Regions from separate parts of the Escherichia fergusonii ATCC 35469 genome, predicted to be linked through region 1. Evidence: predicted binding sites of a transcription regulator. Region 1 holds the regulator's gene; each other region holds the start of a gene.

Region 1 (6,285 bases):
TTTTTCGATTGTGGAGCTCATTGTCTTGCTTCCTTAACTTCTTTACGACAGAAACCTGCATTGTAACGGCACAGGCTGCTATCAGAAAATAACATTTTCATTACGCTTATTAATTTTATCCCCTGTTGCCAAAAGTTGCATTGAAAATATTGTTTACGACCTTGCTGAGCACGTTTCAATCTCAGGGTATGGCCCTGGTTAATCACGCCGTTTTTTTGCGCTATTTAACGAAACGCAATTTTTAACAATTAAAGCTATTAACTTTTTTACTTTCTTTAGTTTAGAATCATCGAGTTTTGTAAATCACCCGCAGGCATGATGGACCTGCCTTTACAGAGGATTGCTCAGTGGCGCGGATAAACCGAATCTCGATCACGCTCTGTGCTTTGCTGTTTACTACACTCCCTTTCACGCCAATGGCCCATGCTTCCAAGCAAGCCAGGGCAACGTCTGCCACAACGCATGTAACACAAAAGGCAGAGAAAAAGAAAAGCACGACCACAACGAAAAAAACAGCGAAAGCCAGTAAGAACACCAATAAAAAAGCCGTCAGCAAAAATAAAACTAGCAGTAAAACCGCCTCATCGTCTAAAAAACGTCTTAACACATCACCCGCTAAAGTCAGCAAAACAGCCAGCCACAAGGCTAAAGCAACCACCAAAAAGGTAACGACTGTCGCCTGGACCGAGAAATGCACACCACGTAAAGGGCGTAAACCAGTCTGTGTAAAAGTGCGTAATGCCGCGCCAGGCACCATTGCTGATGCCCATAAAGCCAGAGTGCAAAAAGCCACTAAAACGGCAATGAACAAACTAATGCAGCAAATTGGCAAACCGTATCGTTGGGGAGGCACGTCTCCACGCACAGGATTTGATTGCAGTGGTCTGGTTTATTACGCCTACAAAGATCTGGTTAAATTCCGCATTCCTCGTACTGCTAATGAGATGTATCACCTGCGTGATGCGGCGCCCATTGAACGCAGTGAATTGAAAAATGGTGATCTGGTGTTCTTTCGTACCCAAGGTCGTGGTACTGCAGATCATGTAGGGGTTTATGTGGGTAACGGAAAATTCATCCAGTCGCCGCGTAGTGGTCAGGAAATCAAAATCACCTCTTTGAGTGAAGATTACTGGCAACGCCATTATGTCGGCGCTCGCCGGGTGATGACCCCACAAACCATCCGCTAAAAATTTACCCTGTTGTGAACGCAACAGGGTAAGTTCATCTTTTGTCTCACCTTTTATTTTGTTACCCTATCCTCACGCACAATAAGGCTATTGTGCGTATACTCGTCATAATTCAGGTTGCATGGGAGATGGTTGCGTTCGCTTACTGTCTGCCTGCCCCCCTAATTAAGTAGAGTAATTCCAATAATGAAGAAGGAGAGTAGCAATGTCGTTTGAATTACCTGCACTACCGTATGCCAAAGATGCATTGGCTCCGCACATCTCTGCGGAAACCATTGAGTACCACTATGGCAAACATCACCAGACGTATGTCACTAACCTGAACAACCTGATCAAAGGTACCGCGTTTGAAGGTAAGTCTCTGGAAGAGATTATTCGTAGCTCTGAAGGTGGCGTATTTAACAACGCCGCTCAGGTCTGGAACCACACCTTCTACTGGAACTGCCTGGCTCCGAATGCTGGCGGTGAACCAACAGGTAAACTCGCGGAAGCCATCGCAGCCTCTTTCGGTAGCTTTGCTGACTTCAAAGCACAGTTTACTGATGCGGCTATCAAAAACTTTGGTTCTGGCTGGACCTGGTTGGTGAAAAACAGCGATGGCAAACTGGCTATCGTGTCGACCTCTAACGCGGGCACTCCGCTGACTACTGACGCGAAACCGCTGCTGACCGTTGACGTCTGGGAACACGCTTACTACATCGACTATCGTAATGCACGTCCTGGCTACCTGGAGCATTTCTGGGCACTGGTAAACTGGGAATTTGCTGCGAAAAACTTCGCTGAGTAATTGTGATAACGCAGAAGGCTTTCCCTTCTGCGTTTTTGTTTGCTATCAACCCGCCACGCATACCGCCTCAGGTTGTTTACGCGCCGAAATAAACACCAACAGTAACGCCACCCCGGCAATGATTGCCCCCATCACCGGAACAAAACTGTAGCCCAGGCCGCCGGATATCACCGCGCCACCAGCTGCCGCACCTAAAGCGTTTCCTAAATTAAACGCCCCAATATTGACCGAAGAAGATAGCCCCGGCGCTTCACTGGCAACGCGCATCACCCGCATTTGCAATGGTGGAACAACAGCAAAGGTAGCCGCCCCCCAGACAACCATCGCGACCGCGGCACCATACTCATTGCGTGCCAGGAATGGAATCAGCAACATAATCACCATCAGCAAGAATAAAAAGCCTTTTAGCGTTCCATTCACAGAGCGATCAGCAAATTTGCCGCCCAGGTAATTGCCGATAGAAAAACCAACACCAATCAACACCAGCATTGCCGTTACGAACACAGGCGTCGCATGGGTAATGGTTTGTAATACAGGAGAGATATAGGTATAGAGCGTAAACATGGCCCCCGCGCCCAGTACCGTGGTCAGCAGTGCTGAGAGCACTTGCGGTCGTAACAGCACACCCAGTTCTTTTTTGACATCTGGCCGTGCCCCTGCCCCACCTTTTGGTAAAGAGAACCAAAGACTGACCATTGAAACCACCCCTAACACTGCCGTTGCCATAAAGGACATTCGCCAGCCAATTGTTTCACCAAGCCAGGTGGCTGCGGGTACGCCACCAATATTAGCCAGCGTCAACCCCATAAACATCGTGGCAACGGCACTCGCCTGCTTGTGCTTAGGCACTACGCTTGCAGCGACAACCGAACCAAGACCGAAGAAGGCGCCATGGTTAAGGCTGGTCAAAATACGTGACAACATTAATGTGGTGTAATCTGGCGCAATCGCAGAAAGTACATTACCAAGCGTAAAGATTGCCATCAGAAAAATCAGGGCGTTACGTCGGGCGCGATGAGAAAGTAACAATGTCATTAAAGGCGCACCAACCATGACTCCCACGGCATAGGCACTAATCAACATACCAGCCGCAGGTATGGAGACATCCACACCACGAGCGATCACAGGCAACAAGCCCATTGGGGAGAATTCCGTTGTCCCAATACCAAATGCGCCAATTGCCAGCGCCAGCAAGGGATAATTTATCTTCATGCTTCGACTCCACGTCTTCGCGTTTTACGCGATACCTAAGTAAGTGGAGAAAAGCATGACATCAATCACAAAATAATGAAAATAACAAATTTACAAAACACTTTTGCAGATTTGCTAACAATTGGAGAAGAGCGAATGAGGGAGAGAATTCTCCCTCGGGGTAAAAATCAGTGCAGAGCTGCGGTCAGACCACCCGCAACGATCAAAGCGAGGACGATTAAGGTCGTAATTAAAGAGTATTTCAGATCATTGCTCATCAAGTTTTCTCCTTTTTATTCCCACACAAAAAGTGATGTAGCGCATTTTTGCATACATTTGGCTAAAAATCTCCCGCCATTTAGCGTGATAACTGTTTTTAGCACTTCCCCTTTTGGTCAAGATCGGCCAAAATTCCACGCTTACAAGTATAGCGTACCGGCCATTGACCCCTTCCTGTCGTTCCGTGTCGTATTTTCCGGCGTGCCGCAACCCTGACGTTGCGCTCAGGGTGTGTAAAGGCAAACGTTTACCTGGCATTTAATGGAGTTATGGATCGGGTCTGGAGTGAGATGTAATGGCAACAATCAAAGATGTAGCGAAGCGAGCAAACGTTTCCACTACAACTGTTTCACACGTAATCAACAAAACACGCTTTGTTGCGGAAGAAACCCGTAATGCCGTCTGGGCAGCAATCAAAGAATTGCATTATTCTCCGAGCGCCGTTGCTCGAAGTCTGAAGGTTAACCACACCAAGTCAATCGGCCTGCTGGCAACCAGTAGTGAAGCTGCTTATTTTGCGGAAATCATTGAAGCGGTTGAGAAAAACTGCTTCCAGAAAGGCTACACGCTGATTTTGGGTAATGCCTGGAACAACCTGGAAAAGCAACGTGCTTACCTTTCCATGATGGCGCAAAAGCGCGTGGATGGATTGCTGGTAATGTGTTCTGAATATCCAGAGCCCTTGCTCACCATGCTGGAAGAGTATCGCCACATCCCAATGGTGGTCATGGATTGGGGTGAGGCAAAAGCTGATTTCACCGATGCCGTGATTGATAACGCTTTTGAAGGCGGATACATGGCAGGTCGTTACCTGATTGAACGTGGACACCGCGATATCGGCGTAATCCCCGGACCTCTGGAACGTAATACCGGCGCGGGTCGTCTGGCAGGCTTTATGAAAGCGATGGAAGAAGCGCTGATTAAAGTGCCGGAAAACTGGATCGTACAGGGAGATTTCGAACCAGAATCTGGTTATCGCGCAATGCAGCAGATTCTTGCGCAAACGCATCGCCCCACGGCAGTTTTCTGTGGTGGCGATATCATGGCCATGGGTGCATTGTGTGCTGCCGATGAAATGGGCCTGCGTGTACCACAAGATATTTCAGTGATCGGTTATGATAACGTGCGCAACGCCCGTTACTTCACGCCAGCACTGACAACTATTCACCAGCCAAAAGATTCACTGGGCGAAACAGCATTCAACATGTTGCTGGACCGTATTGTGAATAAGCGTGAAGAACCGCAATCCATTGAAGTACATCCGCGCCTGATTGAACGTCGTTCTGTCGCAGATGGTCCTTTCCGCGACTATCGTCGTTAAGATGTCTTTGTGGGAGCCGATTCTGGCTCCCGCAACCACTCTTTATTCAGCGTTTCGCTGTCTCCCAGATAATCCAGCAACCAGGCGAGCGCTGGTGACATATCGTTTTGCTGCCAGGTAAGACAACAGGCAGCGTCCGGGAATGGATTTTCAAGCTGTAGCGCTACCCATTTACCGCTGTCGATCCACGGCTTGGCAAAATGCGTAGGTACCATCGCCATGCATAACCCAGCGGAAATACAGGTAGCTGAAGACTCCCAGTCCGGTACCACTACCCTTTTTTGGTTATCCAACAACCAGGTAATACGTTTTGGTAGATTTCTTGATGTGTCTTCACGCACCAACGAGGGCCAGTTGCGCAACGTATCATCACTTAATGGCCCCGGCATTGCTGCCAGTGGATGATGACTGGCAACCACGCAACACCAACTCAACATTCCCATATCGCGAAACGTATAGCGCCCCCCTACAGGAATCGCTTGTGTCGCGCCTATAGCCAGTTCCACACGTCCGTCAGCCAGTGCATCCCAGACACCATTGAAGACTTCCTGGAATACGCGCAATTCAACATCGTCAAAATGACGGTAAAAATCGACGATCAATTGACGTGTACGTTCTGGACGAACAATGTTATCCACCGCGATGGCCAACTCACCTCGCCACCCATTGGCAATTTGCTGGCATTGTTGTCGCGTGATCTGCATTTTTTTGATAACAGATCGCCCCTCTTTCAGAAACCATGCTCCCGCCGGAGTCAGTTCTACATCACGGTGTCGGCGTTCGAAAAGAGGCACCGCTAACCATTCTTCCAGTTGTCTTACGGTATAGCTGACGGCAGAAGGCACTCGATGTAATTCCTGTGCTGCTGCGCTAAAGCTGCCATTGCGCGCCACCGCATCAACCACTTCAAGAGAGTATTCAGACCACATATTCTGCCTACAAAATTTTTGAAATCACCCGTCAAATATTAACGTTTCACAATCAGAATTTCACTCCCTACACTTTGCGCCGATGTCTTACTGATAACTACAGAGAATGAATTATGCAACCTGGGAAAGGATTTTTAGTCTGGCTGGCAGGTTTAAGCGTACTCGGTTTCCTGGCAACCGATATGTATTTACCTGCTTTCGCCGCTATACAGGCAGATCTGCAAACCCCGGCTTCTGCCGTTAGTGCCAGTCTCAGTCTGTTTCTGGCGGGCTTTGCCGTCGCGCAGCTGTTATGGGGACCGCTATCAGACCGTTATGGTCGTAAACCAATACTGCTGCTTGGCCTGACCATCTTTGCCCTCGGAAGTTTGGGGATGCTGTGGGTCACTAACGCTGTAGGATTACTCGTTTTGCGCTTTATCCAGGCGATTGGTGTCTGTGCCGCAGCGGTTATCTGGCAGGCACTGGTGACCGATTATTATCCTTCACAAAAAGTTAACCGTATTTTCGCCACGATTATGCCGCTGGTGGGGTTATCTCCTGCCCTGGCGCCGTTAGTGGGAAGCTGGCTACTGGTGCATTTTTCATGGC
Region 2 (6,285 bases), 490 kb from region 1:
AGTTACAAAAGCGCTGCTCATATTTCGTAACTCGGTTACCAAAACCGCTTACGGTACGCAGAAAGTGGCGTTTCACCAGATTATCCAGCTCAGTTTGCACCTCTTGCTCGGATAAATTCATCACTGGTTCACGGTTCGTTTTTTGGTTGCAGGCGGTCACCACGCCATTCAGCGACAGTGGGTATTGCTCAGGTGTAGTCACCTGTTTTTCCAGCAGGCAGCCGATAACGCGCGCTTCCCGCGCAGTCAGTTCATATTTCATATTTTCTCCTAACGCCCCGGTGTCCATTCAGGTGTTGTCAATGCGGTTAACACGTGATCCCGCCAGACACCATCAATCTGCAAATAATTTTTGGCATAGCCTTCTTTTTCAAAGCCCAGTCGCGCCAGTAGATCACCACTGCGTTTATTATGCGGCATATAATTCGCCATGATGCGATGCATATGTTGAGTCCGTTGCATATAACGAATAGCCGCTGTCAGAGCTTCAAACATTAGCCCCTGGCCCTGGCATTTTTGGGCCAGCGAGTATCCCAGATAGCAGGCATGAAATGATCCACGTACCACATTGGAAAAGTTGGCAACGCCGAAAATCTCTTTTTCGTCTGGATCAAGAAGCGCGAAATAGTAAGCAGAGCCTTGTTTATGGAACTCCTCAATCATGCTGAGTCTGGCGTGCCAACCAGATGGATAGCAATGGCTTTCATCGCGAATCGGTTCCCAGGGTTTTAAGAATTGACGGTTTTCAGCGTAGTAATCCGCCAGTCGCCACGCATCGCGGTCATGCACTAAACGCACCACCATGCGATCAGTCACTAACCGCACTTTGGGGACGTTGCTACGATAGCCAAACATGTTAACCACTCCTTCTCGTAACATTTTCAATAGACTAATGCTCGCTACTATAACCGCCCCATTCTTGCGGTGTTATCGGGAAAAATATCTTTTCTATTAATATTCACATATTTTGATAAAAACTCTCGATTAACCATGACTTTTTGATAAAAAAATATCATCCCATTGATAGTAGGAAAAATAACAACAGCACAGCAGAATAGAAATTGCTCAACTTTGGATTTCCCGGGAGGGGAAATGGCGTGCGTATCGCAGGCGAGGAACCTGGGTAAATATTTCCTTCTTGTTGATAATATGCTGGTGGTGCTGGGCTTCTTTGTTGTCTTTCCGCTAATCTCCATTCGCTTCGTTGATCAGATGGGCTGGGCTGCCGTTATGGTCGGTATTGCTCTCGGCTTGCGTCAGTTTATCCAGCAAGGGCTGGGCATTTTTGGCGGTGCAATCGCTGATCGCTTTGGTGCCAAGCCGATGATAGTAACCGGTATGCTTTTGCGTGCTGCCGGATTTGCCACTATGGGTATTGCCCATGAACCATGGTTACTGTGGTTTTCCTGTTTTCTTTCTGGCCTTGGTGGCACTTTGTTTGATCCTCCTCGTTCTGCCCTGGTGGTTAAACTTATCCGTCCTGAACAGCGCGGGCGCTTCTTTTCGCTATTAATGATGCAAGACAGTGCTGACGCAGTCATTGGGGCTTTGCTGGGAAGCTGGTTATTGCAGTACGATTTTCGTCTGGTTTGCGCTACAGGCGCAATTTTGTTCGTTATGTGCGCTGCATTTAATGCCTGGCTGCTACCAGCATGGAAATTATCTACGGTTCGTGCACCTGTACGCGAAGGAATGAGCCGGGTTATGGGCGATAAACGTTTTGTAACCTATGTGCTGACACTGGCTGGCTACTATATGCTGGCTGTCCAGGTGATGCTGATGCTACCGATTATGGTTAACGATATTGCCGGAACACCGTCAGCCGTAAAATGGATGTACGCTATCGAAGCGTGTCTCTCGCTAACATTGCTCTACCCTATCGCCCGTTGGAGTGAAAAACGTTTTCGTCTGGAGCACCGCTTAATGGCTGGCTTACTGGTGATGTCACTCAGTATGCTCCCTGTTGGGCTTGTCGGTTCTCTTCCGCATTTATTTACGTTGATCTGTATCTTCTATATTGGATCGATTATTGCGGAACCTGCCAGGGAAACACTCAGTGCTTCGCTGGCTGACGCCAGAGCGCGCGGAAGTTATATGGGTTTTAGCCGTCTTGGATTAGCCATTGGCGGCGCCGTGGGATATATCGGTGGTGGCTGGCTGTTTGATATGGGGAAAGCACTGCAACAGCCGGAATTACCATGGATGATGTTGGGCATTATCGGCATTATCACCTTTCTGGGGCTGGGATGGCAGTTTAGCCACAAACATACGGCCAGCAGAATGTTAGGACCTGACGCCCGATCTTAATCCTACGTGACGAGCGTTACATGGTAAGATGCGCACCGCAGTTTGAAACACTGTGGTTTAAGTTTTTTCTGCTGGAATGTATTTCCCCGGTGCCCCATGCTGCATCGCGTCAGGATGTTAAAGACACCAGGTTGAGGAACCCCGATGAAAAAGATTCTTTTTGCCGCTGCACTGCTGGTGAGCGGACTGTTAGTTGGTTGTGATCAACTTACGCAATACACGATTACCGAGCAGGAAATTAATCAGTCGCTGCAAAAGCGCAATAATTTCTCAAAAGATATTGGTTTACCCGGTGTTGCTGATGCCCATATTGTACTGAAAAACCTGGCCAGTCAGATCGGTCGTGAAGAGCCAAACAAGGTGACTTTGACCGGTGATGCCGATCTCGACATGAACTCCCTTTTTGGCAGTCAGAAAGCAACGATGAAATTGAAACTTAAAGCGTTGCCTGTGTTTGATAAAGATAAAGGCGCCATTTATCTACAGGAGATGGAGATTGTTGACGCCTCGGTAACGCCAGAGAAAATGCAAGCGATATTGCAGACGCTGACGCCTTACCTGAATCAGGCCTTGCGTAATTATTTTAATTCTCATCCGGCGTATGTATTGCGCGAAGACAGTAGCAAAGGTGAGGCGCTGGCGAAAAAGCTGGCGAAAGGTATCGAAGTCAAACCAGGGGAAATCATTATCCCGTTCACTGATTAACCCATGAGGGCGCATGGCGCCCTTTATTTTTCGTGCAAACGAAAACGTTTCCGCTTATCCTTTGTGCCCGGCAAAAACATTCCCACAGCCGGAGCTAATAAGTAATGACTGCACCATCCCAGGTATTAAAGATCCGCCGCCCAGATGACTGGCACCTCCACCTTCGCGATGGCGATATGTTAAAAACAGTCGTCCCTTATTCCAGCGAGATTTACGCTCGCGCGATTGTCATGCCAAACCTCGCACCGCCTGTTACAACAGTTGATGCGGCCATTGCCTACCGCCAACGAATTCTTGCTGCTGTTCCTGCCGGGCACAACTTTACCCCGCTGATGACCTGTTACCTGACAGATTCGCTGGACCCTGACGAACTGGAGCGCGGATTCCAGCAAGGCGTTTTCACCGCGGCAAAACTCTACCCGGCTAACGCCACCACCAATTCCAGCCACGGCGTCACCTCAACAGCGGCTATCATGCCTGTCCTGGAGCGTATGGAAAAAATCGGTATGCCGTTACTGGTACATGGAGAAGTCACCCATGCGGATATCGATATTTTTGATCGCGAAGCGCGATTTATCGACACCGTAATGGAACCATTACGCAAGCAGCTACCCGGCCTGAAAGTCGTTTTTGAACATATCACGACCAAAGACGCGGCTGACTATGTGCGCGAAGGCAACGATCAGTTAGCGGCAACGATCACACCGCAGCATTTGATGTTTAACCGCAACCATATGTTGGTTGGTGGTATTCGCCCACATCTCTATTGCTTACCAATCCTGAAACGCAATGTGCATCAGCAGGCACTTCGTGAACTGGTTGCCAGCGGTTTTGAGCGTGTTTTCCTTGGCACGGACTCCGCCCCACACGCACGTCATCGCAAAGAAGCCAGTTGTGGTTGCGCCGGATGTTTCAACGCCCCCACCGCGCTTGGCAGCTACGCCACCGTTTTTGAAGAGATGAACGCCCTTCAACATCTTGAAGCATTCTGTTCATTGAACGGACCGAAGTTTTACGGGTTGCCTGTTAACGACTCCTTTATCGAACTGGAGCGGCGAGAAAGTCAGGTGCCAGACAATATCGCCTTAAATGATGATTCGTTGATTCCTTTTTTAGCTGGCGAAACGATCCACTGGTCAGTGAAGAAATAAAAATGTAGCTCCCTGTTGTCATTGGATTATTTTACCTGTATAAATAACCAGTATATTCAACAGGGGGCTATTATGCGAATTGAAGTCACCATTGCTAAAACTTCTCCATTACCCGCCGGGGCTATTGACGCCCTGGCAAGTGAACTCTCACGTCGTATTCAGTATGCATATCCTGATATCGACAGTAAGGTTAGTGTGCGCTACGCCGTCGCCAATAATTTATCGGTTATTGGTGCTACCAAAGAAGACAAATCACGCATTAGCACAATCCTGCAAGAAACGTGGGAAAGCGCTGATGATTGGTTTCTAAATGAATAATATGCAGTAAAACTTTTGCCGGGTCGCCCCGGCTTTTTTTATTTTTAATGTTATCGTTTCATTGTTTGATTTTTAAACTTTCCTCAAAATAATTGTTCAACATGCTAAAAAAATATGAATGACATGCTGGAATAATGTTCACATAATTCTTAAAAACAAGAAATTTATACTCTCACCCTTTAAAATACAGGTGAATGACCTTATTTATTGATATACTGAAGTTGCTTCAGATAAAAACGCATTGAACCTCGAATAACGTTGTCTTGTAACACGAATTAGGGGGCTATGATGGAAAAAAATAATGAAGTCATTCAGACTCATCCGCTTGTTGGATGGGACATCAGCACCGTAGATAGTTATGATGCACTGATGTTGCGTTTGCACTACCAGACCCCAGACAAACCCGAACCGGATGGGACTGAAGTTGGTCAGACGCTCTGGTTAACCACCGATGTTGCCAGACAATTTATTTCGATACTTGAAGCAGGAATCGCCAAAATTGAATCTGGCGATTACGAGGTTAATGAGTATTTACGTCATTAATCTTTGATGACCAACCACTATCAAAGGCACCGTTCAGGTGCCTTTTCTTTTTTGCAGGTTGTATATCCCGGCGCACTTATTTACCCTGCGTCTATGGCGATAGCAGAGAGAAAAAAATGAAATACGACTTAATCATCATTGGCAGCGGCTCCGTAGGCGCGGCAGCCGGATATTATGCCACTCGCGCCGGTCTAAACGTTCTGATGATCGATGCCCATATGCCTCCCCATCAGCAAGGAAGCCACCACGGTGATACCCGGCTCATTCGTCACGCTTACGGCGAAGGTGAAAAATATGTGCCATTAGTATTACGTGCTCAGCAACTGTGGGATGAGCTTTCCACCCATAATGAAGAACCTGTTTTTGTCCGTTCCGGGGTTATCAATCTTGGGCCTGAAAACTCTGAATTTTTAGCGAATGTCGCTCATAGTGCTGAGCAATGGCAACTTCCTGTTGAACGCCTTGATGCAACGGCCATTACGTCACGCTGGCCTGAAATTCGTGTACCTGAAAACTATATCGGGCTGTTTGAAAGCGAATCTGGTTTTTTGCGAAGCGAACTGGCGATTGAGACATGGATTCGTCTGGCAAAAGAAGCTGGCTGTGCTCAGCTCTTCAACTGTCCGGTTAGCGCAATTCGCCATGAGGGCGATGGCGTTACCGTGGTAACTGAAGATGGTGAATACAGTGCAAGAAAGGTGCTGATTAGTGCCGGTACATGGGTGAAAAGTCTATTGCCAGAGCTTCCTGTTCAGCCAGTACGTAAAGTGTTTGCCTGGTATCAGGCTGATGGGCGTTACAGTATTAAAAATAAATTTCCGGCATTTACCGGAGAGCTGCCGAATGGTGACCAATACTACGGCTTCCCTGCTGAGAACGACGCTTTAAAAATCGGGAAACACAATGGTGGGCAGTCAATCAGCAATGCTGCTGAGCGTCTTCCCTTTGCTGAAGTGGCAAGTGACGGTTCTGAAGCCTTCCCGTTTCTTCGTTCTGTTTTACCCGGAATTGGATGTTGCCTGTACGGGGCAAGTTGTACTTATGATAATTCACCGGATGAAGATTTCATTATCGATACCCTACCCGGTCATGATAACACCCTGGTCATCACGGGTTTAAGTGGTCATGGCTTTAAGTTTGCCTCCGTGTTGGGTGAAATAGCGGCCGATTTTGCCCAGGGTAAACCTGCTGCATTTGATTTAACACCTTTTAAATTATCCCGCTTTAAATAATATCCGAAGCGGTCTCTGTATTGAGACCG
Region 3 (6,285 bases), 1.9 Mb from region 1:
TGTTTTTCCACCAAACGACGATAAAACTCATACTCCAGTTCGGAAATGCCCAGAGTTGCCAGTTCGGGGGGAAGAAGGCGAAGTATGTCGTCGCTTTGGTGTAGCCCCTCGACTTGTTCTGGCACGGTGGCTGGTTCCCGAACCAGCGTACGAAAGGCTTCCATTGGTGCATCTTTTCGTGGAACAGATTTCGCTTCTCTGGAACGCCCTAATTGCTCAGCCAGTTGCCGCAGTTCTGGTTGTTGTGCCAGAAAATCGCCATATTTTACGATCAGTTGATAATCGCCGCGTTTGAGCTGCCCTGCACTCATATCCCATAAATGACCTGCTGCGTTATCATTGTCGACCAGTACTGGCTCCAGTTGCCCACTCAGGGTCATACGCTCCTGGACTTCACTTAGCAATTGCTCCCGCTCTTCTTCCAGTAATTGTTGGTTAAACGTTGTTGCCTGTACAACCAGGCTTAGTCGCCAACGCTGGAGAAACAAGGTATGTAATGCCGGAGTAAAACGACTATTGCCATCAACCAGTTGCTGAGCCTGGTCTGCATAAGGAGAGTGCAGGCGATAAAGTAATGCCAGGATTTGGGGGAGTTGAACAATAAACTGTGGCGTGGAAAGCAGTTGGCTCTGCTGATAACACATCACCTCTTCGGTTAATTCTGGCGGAACATGAACATCTTTTAAGCGTGTACGTAAAGCTTCTCGCCAGCGTGGCAGATCATTGGTAATCGCTTTTTTTAAACGAGGCGATTTTTCGAATATCACGGCCAACACCGGTGAAGAGAGCAAAGCGAGGATCATCTCCTCGATCATTCCCTCTTCACTTACCGCGAGCATGACATTCAATGTATCCAGCGTCAGCATTGGTGCGCCTGGCGGATTTGTGTGGCGACGCCCTGTAGGCTGGCTTCAATGCGACCTAACCAGTCGCTGTTAATAAACAAACATTTCTGTTGTTCGCTAAATAGGGTGTGCTGTTCTCGCCATTGTGTTTCCAGAGCTTCCAGTTGCTGCTTAATTTCGCCTGGCATACTTTCTGCTGAAGAACCGGGTAATGCCAGCGTAGATCCCTGTAAACTGACATCGCGAACAACCAGGTGTTGGACGCTATCCACTTCCATATTGAGCGGTTGCGCATAGCCAATCCCGTTTAGCTTGCCACGAATTTCCCCACCTTTAGCAAGCCACTGCTCAAGGACCGTTCGTTCAAAGGTAATGTGGATCACTTCCATATCATGGAGTTTTAACGGTTTTTGCAGGATCAACGTCAGTGTGTTTGTGGTGATCTCTGGCGGCAACTGATATTGCTGTCGACGGCTGAACATCCCTCCCTGGCGTATCACTGTCAGCGCGGTTTTATCACTTTGTAGCTGCTGTAACTGAATACGCCGTTGCACAATACTTCCCAGACGGGTAAGCATAGATTGTTGCTGCCATGCGTGTCCGGTCATCAATATTTCAAGTTGTTGTTGCATCAAATTGAGGCTTTGGGCGTCATACCAAAGGCAATCTTTAAGCAAAATAAGATCAATAGGTGCCACGGCATCACGACCGCTGAAGAAGGCACTGGCTTGTAACAGGCGAATCGCCTTTTTCCAGCGACGGTCAGAAACATAAGGTGCATTTGGTAGATTATCCAGCTGTTGGCGCAGGGTAAAAATAAGTTCAAATACATGATCCGGCAGAACAACATTACCGATATCGCGTTGCCACTGCTGATATTCATCATCGCTGACCTGCAGTGCCGCCGGAACCGGATTTTCGTTTTCATCCTGCTGGCTGGTAAGCATTGAGCGAAAATTTGCTTTATCCTGCACTTTATCTAACCACAGACGAATCAGCATGCGGTCATATAATGCTTCCAGGCTGCTATCTTCTTCTGGTAATTCGTTAGATGCAGCCACCAGCAGGCGCATGGGAATTTTTTCTTCGTGGGCACCATTACGGAAATGACGTTCGTTAATGGCGGTGAGCAGTGTGTTTAGAATAGCCGGTCCCGCTTTCCAGATCTCATCAAGAAAGACGATTTCTGCTTCCGGCAGGTAGCCGCTGGTTAAACGCTCATAGCGCCCTTCATCTTTTAGCGCCTGAATAGAAAGAGGACCAAATACTTCTTCCGGTGTGGAAAAGCGAGTCATCAGATATTCAAAAGCGCGGGCATTCTGAAAGGCGAATTTTAAACGACGCGCGATCAGACTTTTAGCAATACCGGGCGGACCGAGCAAAAATACACTTTCGCCACTTAATGCGGCCAGCAGACACAACCGAATGGCGTGACTACGTTCAAAAAGCCCCTTTTCCAGCGCATTGCTCAGACGCGAAATTCTTTCCGCTAATAAATGTGGGTGAGCCATAATGAAGTGGCGTCCTTTCGCCAAACGTAATGTATTAACAGCGAGTATAGACGTTTCGTAAGGCTGACTGTAAGAGTCTTAAGGTGCGGTAATTGTTCTTTGAGCCAGGTTAATATGGATTCATTTAGGGGTACGATTTTGCGATTAATCGTGCATACTGTGCGCTTTTTGTGGGCCAAGGGACTACGCACACATTTCTTATATCGACGAAAAATTTGTCTATGAGCACTGAGAATAAACAATCATTACCTGCGATTACCCTCGCAGCAATTGGGGTTGTCTACGGTGATATTGGTACCAGCCCGCTATATACACTTCGTGAATGTTTGTCCGGTCAGTTTGGTTTTGGCGTTGAACGCGATGCTGTGTTTGGCTTTTTATCACTGATCTTCTGGCTGCTAATCTTTGTGGTTTCCATTAAATATCTCACCTTCGTAATGCGGGCAGATAACGCCGGTGAAGGGGGAATCCTGACGTTGATGTCGCTTGCCGGGCGTAATACGTCGGCGCGAACGACATCAATGCTGGTGATTATGGGGCTAATCGGCGGCAGCTTTTTCTATGGTGAAGTCGTCATAACACCCGCTATTTCGGTGATGTCTGCTATTGAAGGTCTGGAAATCGTCGCCCCGCAGCTGGATACCTGGATAGTTCCCCTCTCAATCATCGTTCTGACTTTACTGTTTATGATTCAAAAACATGGCACTGCTATGGTCGGTAAGCTGTTTGCGCCTATCATGCTGACCTGGTTTTTGATTCTGGCGGGGCTGGGGTTGCGTAGCATTATTGCTAACCCAGAAGTGCTGCATGCGCTGAATCCGATGTGGGCGGTGCATTTCTTCCTTGAATACAAAACGGTTTCTTTTATTGCATTAGGGGCAGTGGTGCTGTCGATAACGGGGGTCGAGGCGCTGTACGCTGATATGGGGCACTTTGGTAAGTTCCCGATTCGTCTGGCGTGGTTCACCGTCGTATTGCCTTCCTTAACCCTTAATTACTTCGGCCAGGGAGCGCTGTTGTTAAAGAACCCGGAAGCAATTAAGAACCCGTTCTTCCTGTTGGCACCGGACTGGGCGCTGATCCCGCTTCTGATCATCGCCGCGCTGGCGACGGTAATTGCCTCGCAGGCGGTTATCTCTGGCGTCTTCTCATTGACGCGTCAGGCGGTACGTTTGGGATATTTGTCGCCGATGCGCATTATTCACACCTCCGAAATGGAGTCAGGGCAAATCTACATTCCGTTTGTGAACTGGATGCTTTATGTCGCGGTCGTGATTGTGATTGTCAGCTTTGAGCACTCCAGCAACCTGGCGGCGGCGTACGGGATTGCGGTGACCGGAACCATGGTGCTGACGTCTATTCTCTCGACTACCGTGGCACGTCAGAACTGGCACTGGAATAAGTATTTTGTTGCGCTGATCCTGATTGCTTTCCTTTGTGTCGATATTCCATTGTTCACCGCTAACCTCGATAAACTGCTCTCCGGCGGCTGGTTGCCATTGAGCCTCGGTACGGTGATGTTTATCGTGATGACCACCTGGAAGAGCGAACGTTTCCGCTTGCTGCGGCGGATGCATGAACATGGTAACTCTCTGGAAGCGATGATTGCTTCGCTGGAGAAATCTCCGCCCGTTCGCGTGCCCGGGACCGCGGTGTATATGTCGCGTGCAATCAACGTTATTCCCTTTGCGTTGATGCATAACCTTAAACATAACAAGGTATTGCATGAGAGGGTGATTCTGTTAACTCTGCGCACCGAAGACGCGCCATATGTCCATAACGTCCGTCGCGTACAGATTGAACAATTGTCGCCTACTTTCTGGCGCGTGGTGGCAAGTTATGGTTGGCGGGAAACGCCAAATGTGGAAGAAGTTTTCCACCGCTGCGGTCTGGAAGGATTAAGTTGCCGGATGATGGAAACCTCTTTCTTTATGTCGCATGAATCACTGATCCTCGGCAAACGCCCGTGGTATTTGCGTCTGCGTGGCAAGCTGTACTTGCTGTTGCAACGTAATGCTCTGCGAGCACCGGATCAATTTGAAATCCCGCCAAACAGGGTTATCGAACTGGGTACTCAGGTCGAAATCTAACGCCAGACGCCTCCTTTCTCCATAAGGGGGCGTTATTGTTTTCATTTTTAATCATTATGTAAAACGTTTCGAGGTTGATCACATTTCCGTAACGTCACGATGGTTTTCCCAACTCAGTCAGGATTAAACTGCGGGTCAGCGAAACGTTTCGCTGATGGAGAAAAAAATGAAAAAAGGCACCGTTCTTAATTCTGATATTTCTTCGGTGATCTCCCGTCTGGGACATACCGATACGCTGGTGGTGTGTGATGCTGGTTTACCCATCCCCAAAAGTACAACGCGCATCGATATGGCATTAACCCAGGGTGTACCTTCTTTTATGCAGGTGCTGGGCGTCGTCACAAATGAAATGCAGGTCGAGGCTGCCATTATCGCGGAAGAGATAAAACAACATAATCCGCAACTCCACGAAACGTTGCTCACTCACCTTGAGCAGCTGCAAAAACACCAGGGAAATACCATTGAAATTCGTTACACCACACATGAACAATTCAAACAACAAACCGCAGAAAGTCAGGCGGTAATTCGTAGCGGAGAATGTTCTCCGTATGCGAATATCATTCTCTGTGCTGGCGTGACGTTCTGAGGCCGTCATGGAAGCATTACTTCAGCTTAAAGGCATCGATAAAGCCTTCCCGGGCGTAAAAGCTCTCTCGGGCGCCGCGTTAAATGTCTATCCGGGGCGTGTAATGGCGCTGGTGGGTGAAAACGGCGCGGGTAAATCCACCATGATGAAAGTGCTTACTGGTATCTATACGCGTGATGCAGGTACGCTTTTATGGCTGGGGAAAGAAACAACGTTTACCGGGCCGAAATCTTCCCAGGAAGCCGGCATTGGGATTATCCATCAGGAACTGAACCTGATCCCACAGTTGACCATTGCCGAAAATATTTTCCTCGGCCGTGAGTTTGTTAATCGCTTTGGCAAAATTGACTGGAAAACCATGTATGCCGAAGCGGATAAATTGCTGGCTAAACTTAACCTGCGTTTTAAAAGTGACAAGCTGGTGGGCGATCTTTCCATCGGTGACCAGCAAATGGTTGAAATAGCCAAAGTGCTGAGCTTTGAGTCGAAAGTCATCATTATGGATGAACCGACCGATGCGCTGACCGATACCGAAACCGAATCCCTGTTCCGCGTCATCCGCGAGCTGAAATCGCAAGGTCGCGGTATTGTCTATATCTCCCACCGCATGAAAGAAATCTTCGAAATTTGCGATGACGTTACTGTTTTTCGTGACGGGCAATTTATTGCTGAGCGCGAAGTGGCATCACTGACCGAAGATTCGCTGATTGAGATGATGGTGGGCCGCAAGCTGGAAGATCAATATCCACACCTGGACAAAGCGCCGGGCGATATCCGCCTGAAAGTCGATAATCTCTGCGGACCTGGCGTTAATGATGTTTCATTTACCTTACGCAAAGGTGAAATTCTTGGCGTCTCTGGTTTGATGGGCGCGGGGCGTACCGAACTGATGAAAGTGCTCTACGGCGCACTGCCGCGTACCAGCGGTTACGTCACTCTGGATGGGCATGAAGTCGTTACCCGTTCACCGCAGGATGGCCTGGCAAACGGCATTGTGTATATCTCCGAAGACCGTAAACGTGACGGTTTAGTGCTGGGCATGTCAGTCAAAGAGAATATGTCGCTGACTGCGCTGCGTTACTTTAGCCGTACTGGCGGCAGTTTGAAGCATGCCGATGAACAGCAGGCAGTGAGTGATTTTATTCGTCTGTTTAATGTGAAAACGCCGTCGATGGAACAGGCAATTGGTTTGCTCTCCGGTGGCAATCAGCAAAAAGTGGCGATTGCCCGTGGACTGATGACACGCCCCAAAG
Region 4 (6,285 bases), 790 kb from region 1:
GTTGCTGGTATCCATCAGCTGTCCAGGAATATTGCCAATTAACTCTTTTGCCCAGAGATGGCGAGCAGCAAAACCGTGTATTACGGTTAAATCACACATTTATGCAAATGGACTGTTTTATGAACACATTGCGCTATTTTGAATTCGGAGCTTCGCGCCCCGTTCTGTTGTTGATTGCTCGTATAGCTATCATATTGATATTCATCATTTTTGGGTTCCCCAAAATGATGGGGTTTGAAGGTACGGTGCAATACATGGCCTCGTTGGGCGCGCCCATGCCAATGCTGGCAGCCATTATTGCCGTCATCATGGAGGTACCTGCTGCTATTTTAATTGTTCTCGGGTTTTACACTCGCCCCCTCGCGGTGCTCTTTATCTTCTACACCCTGGGTACAGCAGTTATTGGTCACCATTATTGGGATATGACCGGGGATGCAGTCGGGCCAAATATGATTAACTTCTGGAAGAATATCAGTATCGCCGGAGCATTTTTATTGCTGGCGATTACCGGGCCAGGGGCAATTTCCCTCGACCGCCGCTAGAAACATTAAAGGCCGCAATTGCGGCCTTTAATATATCTTTCTGCGAGATTACGCGTAAACCGGGTAACGTGCGCAGATGTCGAGAACTTTACCTTTGATGCGCTCAATAACCGCTTCATCATTGATGCTGTCCAGCACGTCACACATCCAGCCAGCCAGTTCTTTCGCTTCTGCTTCTTTAAAGCCGCGACGGGTAATCGCCGGAGTACCTACACGAATACCGGAGGTCACAAACGGGCTCTTCGGATCGTTTGGTACGCTGTTTTTGTTGACGGTGATGTTAGCACGGCCCAGAGCGGCGTCAGCTTCTTTACCGGTCAGGTTTTTATCAACCAGATCCACCAGGAACAGGTGGTTATCAGTACCGCCGGAAACCACTTTGTAGCCGCGCTCGAGGAACACTTCTACCATCGCTTTAGCGTTTTTCGCGACCTGCTGTTGGTAAGTTTTGAACTCAGGCTCCATTGCTTCTTTCAGAGCAACCGCTTTACCAGCGATTACGTGCATCAGCGGACCACCCTGACCACCAGGGAAGACAGCAGAGTTCAGTTTTTTGTACAAATCTTCGCTACCGCCTTTCGCCAGGATCAGGCCGCCGCGCGGACCCGCCAGGGTTTTGTGAGTGGTGGTAGTTACTACGTGAGCATGAGGAACCGGGTTCGGGTAGACGCCAGCAGCAACCAGTCCCGCAACGTGCGCCATATCAACGAACAGGTAAGCACCGATGCTGTCAGCGATTTCACGCATTTTCGCCCAGTCAACCACGCCGGAGTATGCAGAGAAGCCACCGATAATCATTTTCGGTTTGTGTTCTTTGGCTTGTTTTTCCAGATCAGCGTAGTCGATATGGCCGGTAGCATCGATACCGTAAGGAACGATGTTGTACAGTTTACCGGAGAAGTTAACTGGAGAGCCGTGAGTCAGGTGACCGCCGTGCGCCAGGTTCATACCCAGAACGGTATCACCGGGTTCCAGCAGCGCGGTATAGACCGCAAAGTTAGCCTGGGAACCGGAGTGCGGCTGAACGTTAGCGTAGTCTGCGCCGAACAGTTCTTTTGCGCGATCGATCGCCAGTTGTTCAACGATATCAACATACTCGCAACCGCCGTAGTAGCGTTTGCCCGGATAACCTTCAGCATATTTGTTGGTCAGCTGAGAACCCTGCGCCTGCATTACACGTGGGCTGGTGTAGTTTTCGGAGGCGATCAGTTCGATGTGCTCTTCCTGACGTACTTTTTCCTGCTCCATAGCCTGCCACAGTTCGGCATCATAATCGGCAATGTTCATTTCACGCTTTAACATCCGCATCTCCTGACTCAGCTAACAATAAAATTTTTGGCCTTAATAGGCGGTCCTGATGGACAACGGCGAACAGTATAACCGAATCATTGTGTGATAACAGGTCTTGACAAAGGAATTTACGCAAACGATTACCTTCAAGCAGTACAAGGCTTTGACGAATGAAGCGCTTATGCCTGGTAATGGATTTCTTTTCATGTTTGTGATGCAAATTATTCACTTTGTCACATTCTCAACATTAAACACCACAGAACCATTTACATTGCAGGGCTATTTTTTATAAGATGTATTTGAAATACATCAATTGAGATGCAAAAAAAGGAAGACTCTATGCTTGACGCTCAAACCATCGCTACAGTAAAAGCCACCATCCCTTTACTGGTGGAAACGGGGCCAAAGTTAACCGCCCATTTCTACGACCGTATGTTTACTCATAACCCAGAACTCAAAGAAATTTTTAACATGAGTAACCAGCGTAATGGCGATCAACGTGAAGCCCTGTTTAACGCCATTGCCGCCTACGCCAGCAATATTGAAAACCTGCCTGCGCTGTTACCAGCGGTAGAAAAAATCGCGCAGAAACACACCAGCTTCCAGATCAAACCGGAACAGTACAACATCGTCGGTGAACACCTGTTGGCGACGCTGGACGAAATGTTCAGCCCGGGCCAGGAAGTGCTGGACGCGTGGGGTAAAGCCTATGGCGTACTGGCAAATGTATTTATCAATCGTGAGGCGGAAATCTATAACGAAAACGCCAGCAAAGCCGGTGGCTGGGAAGGTACTCGCGATTTCCGCATTGTGGCTAAAACACCACGCAGCGCACTTATCACCAGCTTCGAACTGGAGCCGGTCGACGGTGGCGCAGTGGCGGAATACCGTCCGGGGCAATATCTTGGCGTCTGGCTGAAGCCGGAAGGTTTCCCGCATCAGGAAATTCGTCAGTACTCTTTGACCCGTAAACCTGATGGCAAAGGCTATCGTATTGCGGTGAAACGAGAAGATGGCGGGCAGGTATCCAACTGGTTGCACAATCACGCCAATGTTGGCGATGTCGTGAAACTGGTCGCTCCGGCGGGTGATTTCTTTATGGATGTGACGGATGACACGCCGGTAACACTGATCTCTGCGGGTGTAGGGCAAACGCCAATGCTGGCAATGCTCGACACGCTGGCAAAAGCAGGTCACACAGCACAAGTGAACTGGTTCCATGCGGCAGATAATGGTGATGTTCATGCCTTTGCTGATGAAGTTAAGGAACTGGGGCAAGCACTGCCGCGCTTTACTGCGCACACCTGGTATCGTCAGCCGAGCGAAGCCGATCGCGCTAAAGGTCAGTTTGATAGCGAAGGTCTGATGGATTTGAGCAAACTGGAAGGGGCGTTCAGCAATCCAGCAATGCAGTTCTACCTCTGCGGCCCGGTAGGTTTCATGCAGTTTGCCGCGAAACAGTTAGTGGATCTGGGCGTGAAGCAGGAAAATATTCATTACGAATGCTTTGGCCCACACAAAGTGCTGTAATTTCTGTTTAAAGCGCCCTCTCATGGTGACCGACTTTCTTGTAAGGTTGGTCACCATTTTTTTATTAAGGACACGAATACGACACAGGGAGAAATTCTGGCAGGCGTAGCGCGTTGATTTTAAATGGCGCCCCCTGCAGGATTCGAACCTGCGACCGACGGCTTAGAAGTTCCTCGAACTCTCTGAGATAACAGTAACTTACCCCATCACCACTGCGCTCACACGTCCCACCATTACAAAACATATAAAGCCTTGCATCGGCCTACAAGGCTTTGTGTGTCTCAGTTTTGTCTCATCAACCACAGCAAGTATCGATCGATTGAGACTTGGATGATAGACTTCATGCCTTTCAGAACTCATTGATTACATAAATGTTAAAGCTATTTGCAAAGTACACTTCGATTGGTGTGCTGAACACACTTATACACTGGGTGGTTTTTGGTGTATGTATCTATGCCGCGCATACCAATCAGGCTCTGGCAAACTTCGCAGGTTTCGTTGTGGCTGTGAGTTTTAGTTTCTTCGCGAATGCAAGATTCACATTCAAAGCATCGACTACAACGATGCGCTACATGTTATATGTCGGGTTCATGGGAACACTGAGTGCTACTGTTGGATGGGCTGCTGATAAGTGCTCATTTCCTCCAATTATCACTCTTATCACCTTCTCCGCCATCAGCCTGGTGTGCGGTTTCGTCTATTCAAAGTTCATTGTCTTTAGGGATGCGAAATGAAGATATCTCTTGTAGTTCCTGTCTTCAATGAAGAAGAAGCGATACCAATTTTTTATAAAACGGTACGTGAATTCGAAGAATTGAAGCCATATGAGGTGGAAATTGTTTTCATAAATGACGGAAGCAAAGATGCCACGGAGTCAATTATTAACGATCTGGCTATTTCAGACCCGCTAGTTGTTCCACTGTCATTTACACGCAACTTTGGTAAAGAACCAGCATTGTTTGCAGGGTTAGACCATGCAACTGGTGATGCCGTGATACCTATTGATGTTGACCTGCAAGACCCGATTGAGGTTATCCCTCATCTTATTGAAAAGTGGCAGGCAGGTGCTGATATGGTGCTGGCAAAACGATCTGACCGCTCCACTGACAGTCGATTAAAGCGCAAATCTGCTGAGTGGTTCTACAAATTACACAACAAAATCAGTAACCCCAAAATTGAAGAGAACGTCGGTGATTTTCGCTTGATGTCCCGTAATGTTGTAGAAAATATTAAGCTTATGCCTGAACGTAACCTATTTATGAAAGGCGTGCTTAGCTGGGTTGGTGGTAAAACTGATGTTGTTGAGTATGCACGAGCAGAGAGAGTTGCTGGTAGCACTAAATTTAATGGCTGGAAGCTTTGGAACCTGGCTTTAGAAGGTATTACGAGCTTTTCAACATTCCCTCTACGAATGTGGACATATATTGGACTACTTGTTGCTGGACTTTCTTTTATTTACGGCGCATGGATGATCGCCGATAAATTACTATTTGGTAATAACGTTCCAGGTTATCCATCACTACTAGTTTCAATACTTTTCCTAGGTGGCGTGCAACTAATTGGGATTGGCGTTCTTGGTGAGTATATCGGAAGAATTTACATCGAAAGCAAAGGAAGACCGAGATATTTATTAAAGAAAGGTAGTGATTATGATGCTAAATAACCAAAAACGCTATTCAACATATATTTTACTATCAGTACTTATTCTTTTTTTACTGATTAGGGAATTTTGGTTCGCTAACCGACAGGGTTTGCATATTGATGAATCTCTGTCTTTTATCTTATCTGCATATAAAGATTATGGATGGACAAAGGTTTTTGGATCTTTAACTGAATTAACTGGTAGCCAAGTAAGGCAGTTGATATGGTTCAGTGATGATTCTATAAAAGGAATGCTTCGCGATGTATATCATTTGTGGCAAGATAACAGAGACACTCCGCATAGCAATCTGTATTATTCATTATTAAGAATATGGTTCACTGGGATAAATCCTGAAGGCAATACTTCATTTATAACAAACTGGGCATTTAAGCTTAACCAGTTATTTTTCGTTATTTCTTTTTTTGCCATATACAGCATTGCGAATAAGTTATTTAACAACAAACAAATCGCAACATTAGCTGTTTTTGTTTCTTTTATAAATACAGCATCGATATCTAACAGTATTTTCCTTAGACCATATCAGATGCAAGAAGCGCTTGTAGCAATATACACTCTTACCAGTCTGATTTTAATAAGAAAGAAATTATCATTACGTTTACTGGTTATCCATTCAGTTTCAACATCACTTGCAATGTTAAGTGGATATTTTGCTCTATTTTATGTCGCGATGATCTCTGTTTTCTTATTCCCGTTTTTGATTGTAAAGCATAAAGACGATTTAAAAAACGCCATCACCTTTGCAGTAAAATACATTACATTAACATCTTTTATTTCATACATTATATACCCGAAATACTTTTTCGTTGATGGTAACAGACAAGGTGAGGCATTAGATAAACTTGGTAGCTTTAGTGAAAACCTAATTAATTCAGTACAATCATTGTCGATGATCAATGGTTTCTTTCCTGCTGGGGTATTAATCGCACTATCTGTTATAGCAATGTCATTGATTTTTATTATTAAGAATAAAAGTATAATGAATGAAACAAATTACTTTATTTTAATTCTTACCTCAACAGTTATGTTGTGGATAATAATTGTGCAATTATTATCTCCATATAAGAACCTTGCTAGATATATATATCCATCCCTACCTTTATTTGGCTTGTTTTACGGATACATAGCATTCAGTATATATAACAATTACAAGTCAATAAAAATAATACCAATTATTGCATCAATAGTGATATTGATATCTTCTTCGTATTTATATTTTAATGGTTCAAAAGTTGATTATATCAATAAAAATAGAGAAAAAGA

Evidence for each region. The regulator PurR, encoded in region 1, represses purine synthesis genes. The targets are predictions, from matches to a motif close to CANGCAAACGTTTGCNTG.
Region 2: pyrC (dihydroorotase) is a predicted target of PurR. The motif match lies at 3,050-3,067, and genes of this name have one in related genera.
Region 3: rbsD (D-ribose pyranase) is a predicted target of PurR. The motif match lies at 4,583-4,600, and genes of this name have one in related genera.
Region 4: glyA (serine hydroxymethyltransferase) is a predicted target of PurR. The motif match lies at 1,962-1,979, and genes of this name have one in related genera.

The regions. Positions count from the first base shown of each region.
Region 1 covers NC_011740.1:1,421,506-1,427,790, reverse strand. The annotation lists gene EFER_RS07030 (Grx4 family monothiol glutaredoxin) at 1-21, opposite strand, end outside; gene EFER_RS07025 (C40 family peptidase) at 348-1,187, shown strand; gene sodB (superoxide dismutase [Fe]) at 1,393-1,974, shown strand; gene EFER_RS07015 (MFS transporter) at 2,020-3,186, opposite strand; gene cydH (cytochrome bd-I oxidase subunit CydH) at 3,354-3,443, opposite strand; gene purR (HTH-type transcriptional repressor PurR) at 3,740-4,765, shown strand; gene punR (DNA-binding transcriptional activator PunR) at 4,762-5,694, opposite strand; gene punC (purine nucleoside transporter PunC) at 5,808-6,285, shown strand, end outside.
Region 2 covers NC_011740.1:1,912,360-1,918,644, forward strand. The annotation lists gene EFER_RS09355 (YceH family protein) at 1-262, opposite strand, end outside; gene rimJ (ribosomal protein S5-alanine N-acetyltransferase) at 271-855, opposite strand; gene mdtH (multidrug efflux MFS transporter MdtH) at 1,093-2,307, shown strand; gene EFER_RS09370 (lipoprotein) at 2,452-3,012, shown strand; gene pyrC (dihydroorotase) at 3,117-4,163, shown strand; gene dinI (DNA damage-inducible protein I) at 4,236-4,481, shown strand; gene bssS (biofilm formation regulator BssS) at 4,770-5,024, shown strand; gene solA (N-methyl-L-tryptophan oxidase) at 5,141-6,256, shown strand.
Region 3 covers NC_011740.1:4,149,636-4,155,920, forward strand. The annotation lists gene viaA (ATPase RavA stimulator ViaA) at 1-866, opposite strand, end outside; gene ravA (ATPase RavA) at 860-2,356, opposite strand; gene kup (low affinity potassium transporter Kup) at 2,578-4,446, shown strand; gene rbsD (D-ribose pyranase) at 4,613-5,032, shown strand; gene rbsA (ribose ABC transporter ATP-binding protein RbsA) at 5,040-6,285, shown strand, end outside.
Region 4 covers NC_011740.1:628,668-634,952, reverse strand. The annotation lists gene EFER_RS03285 (DoxX family protein) at 120-542, shown strand; gene glyA (serine hydroxymethyltransferase) at 591-1,844, opposite strand; gene hmpA (NO-inducible flavohemoprotein) at 2,172-3,362, shown strand; gene EFER_RS03265 (bactoprenol glucosyl transferase) at 3,734-4,096, shown strand; gene EFER_RS03260 (glycosyltransferase family 2 protein) at 4,093-5,025, shown strand; gene EFER_RS03255 (hypothetical protein) at 5,012-6,285, shown strand, end outside.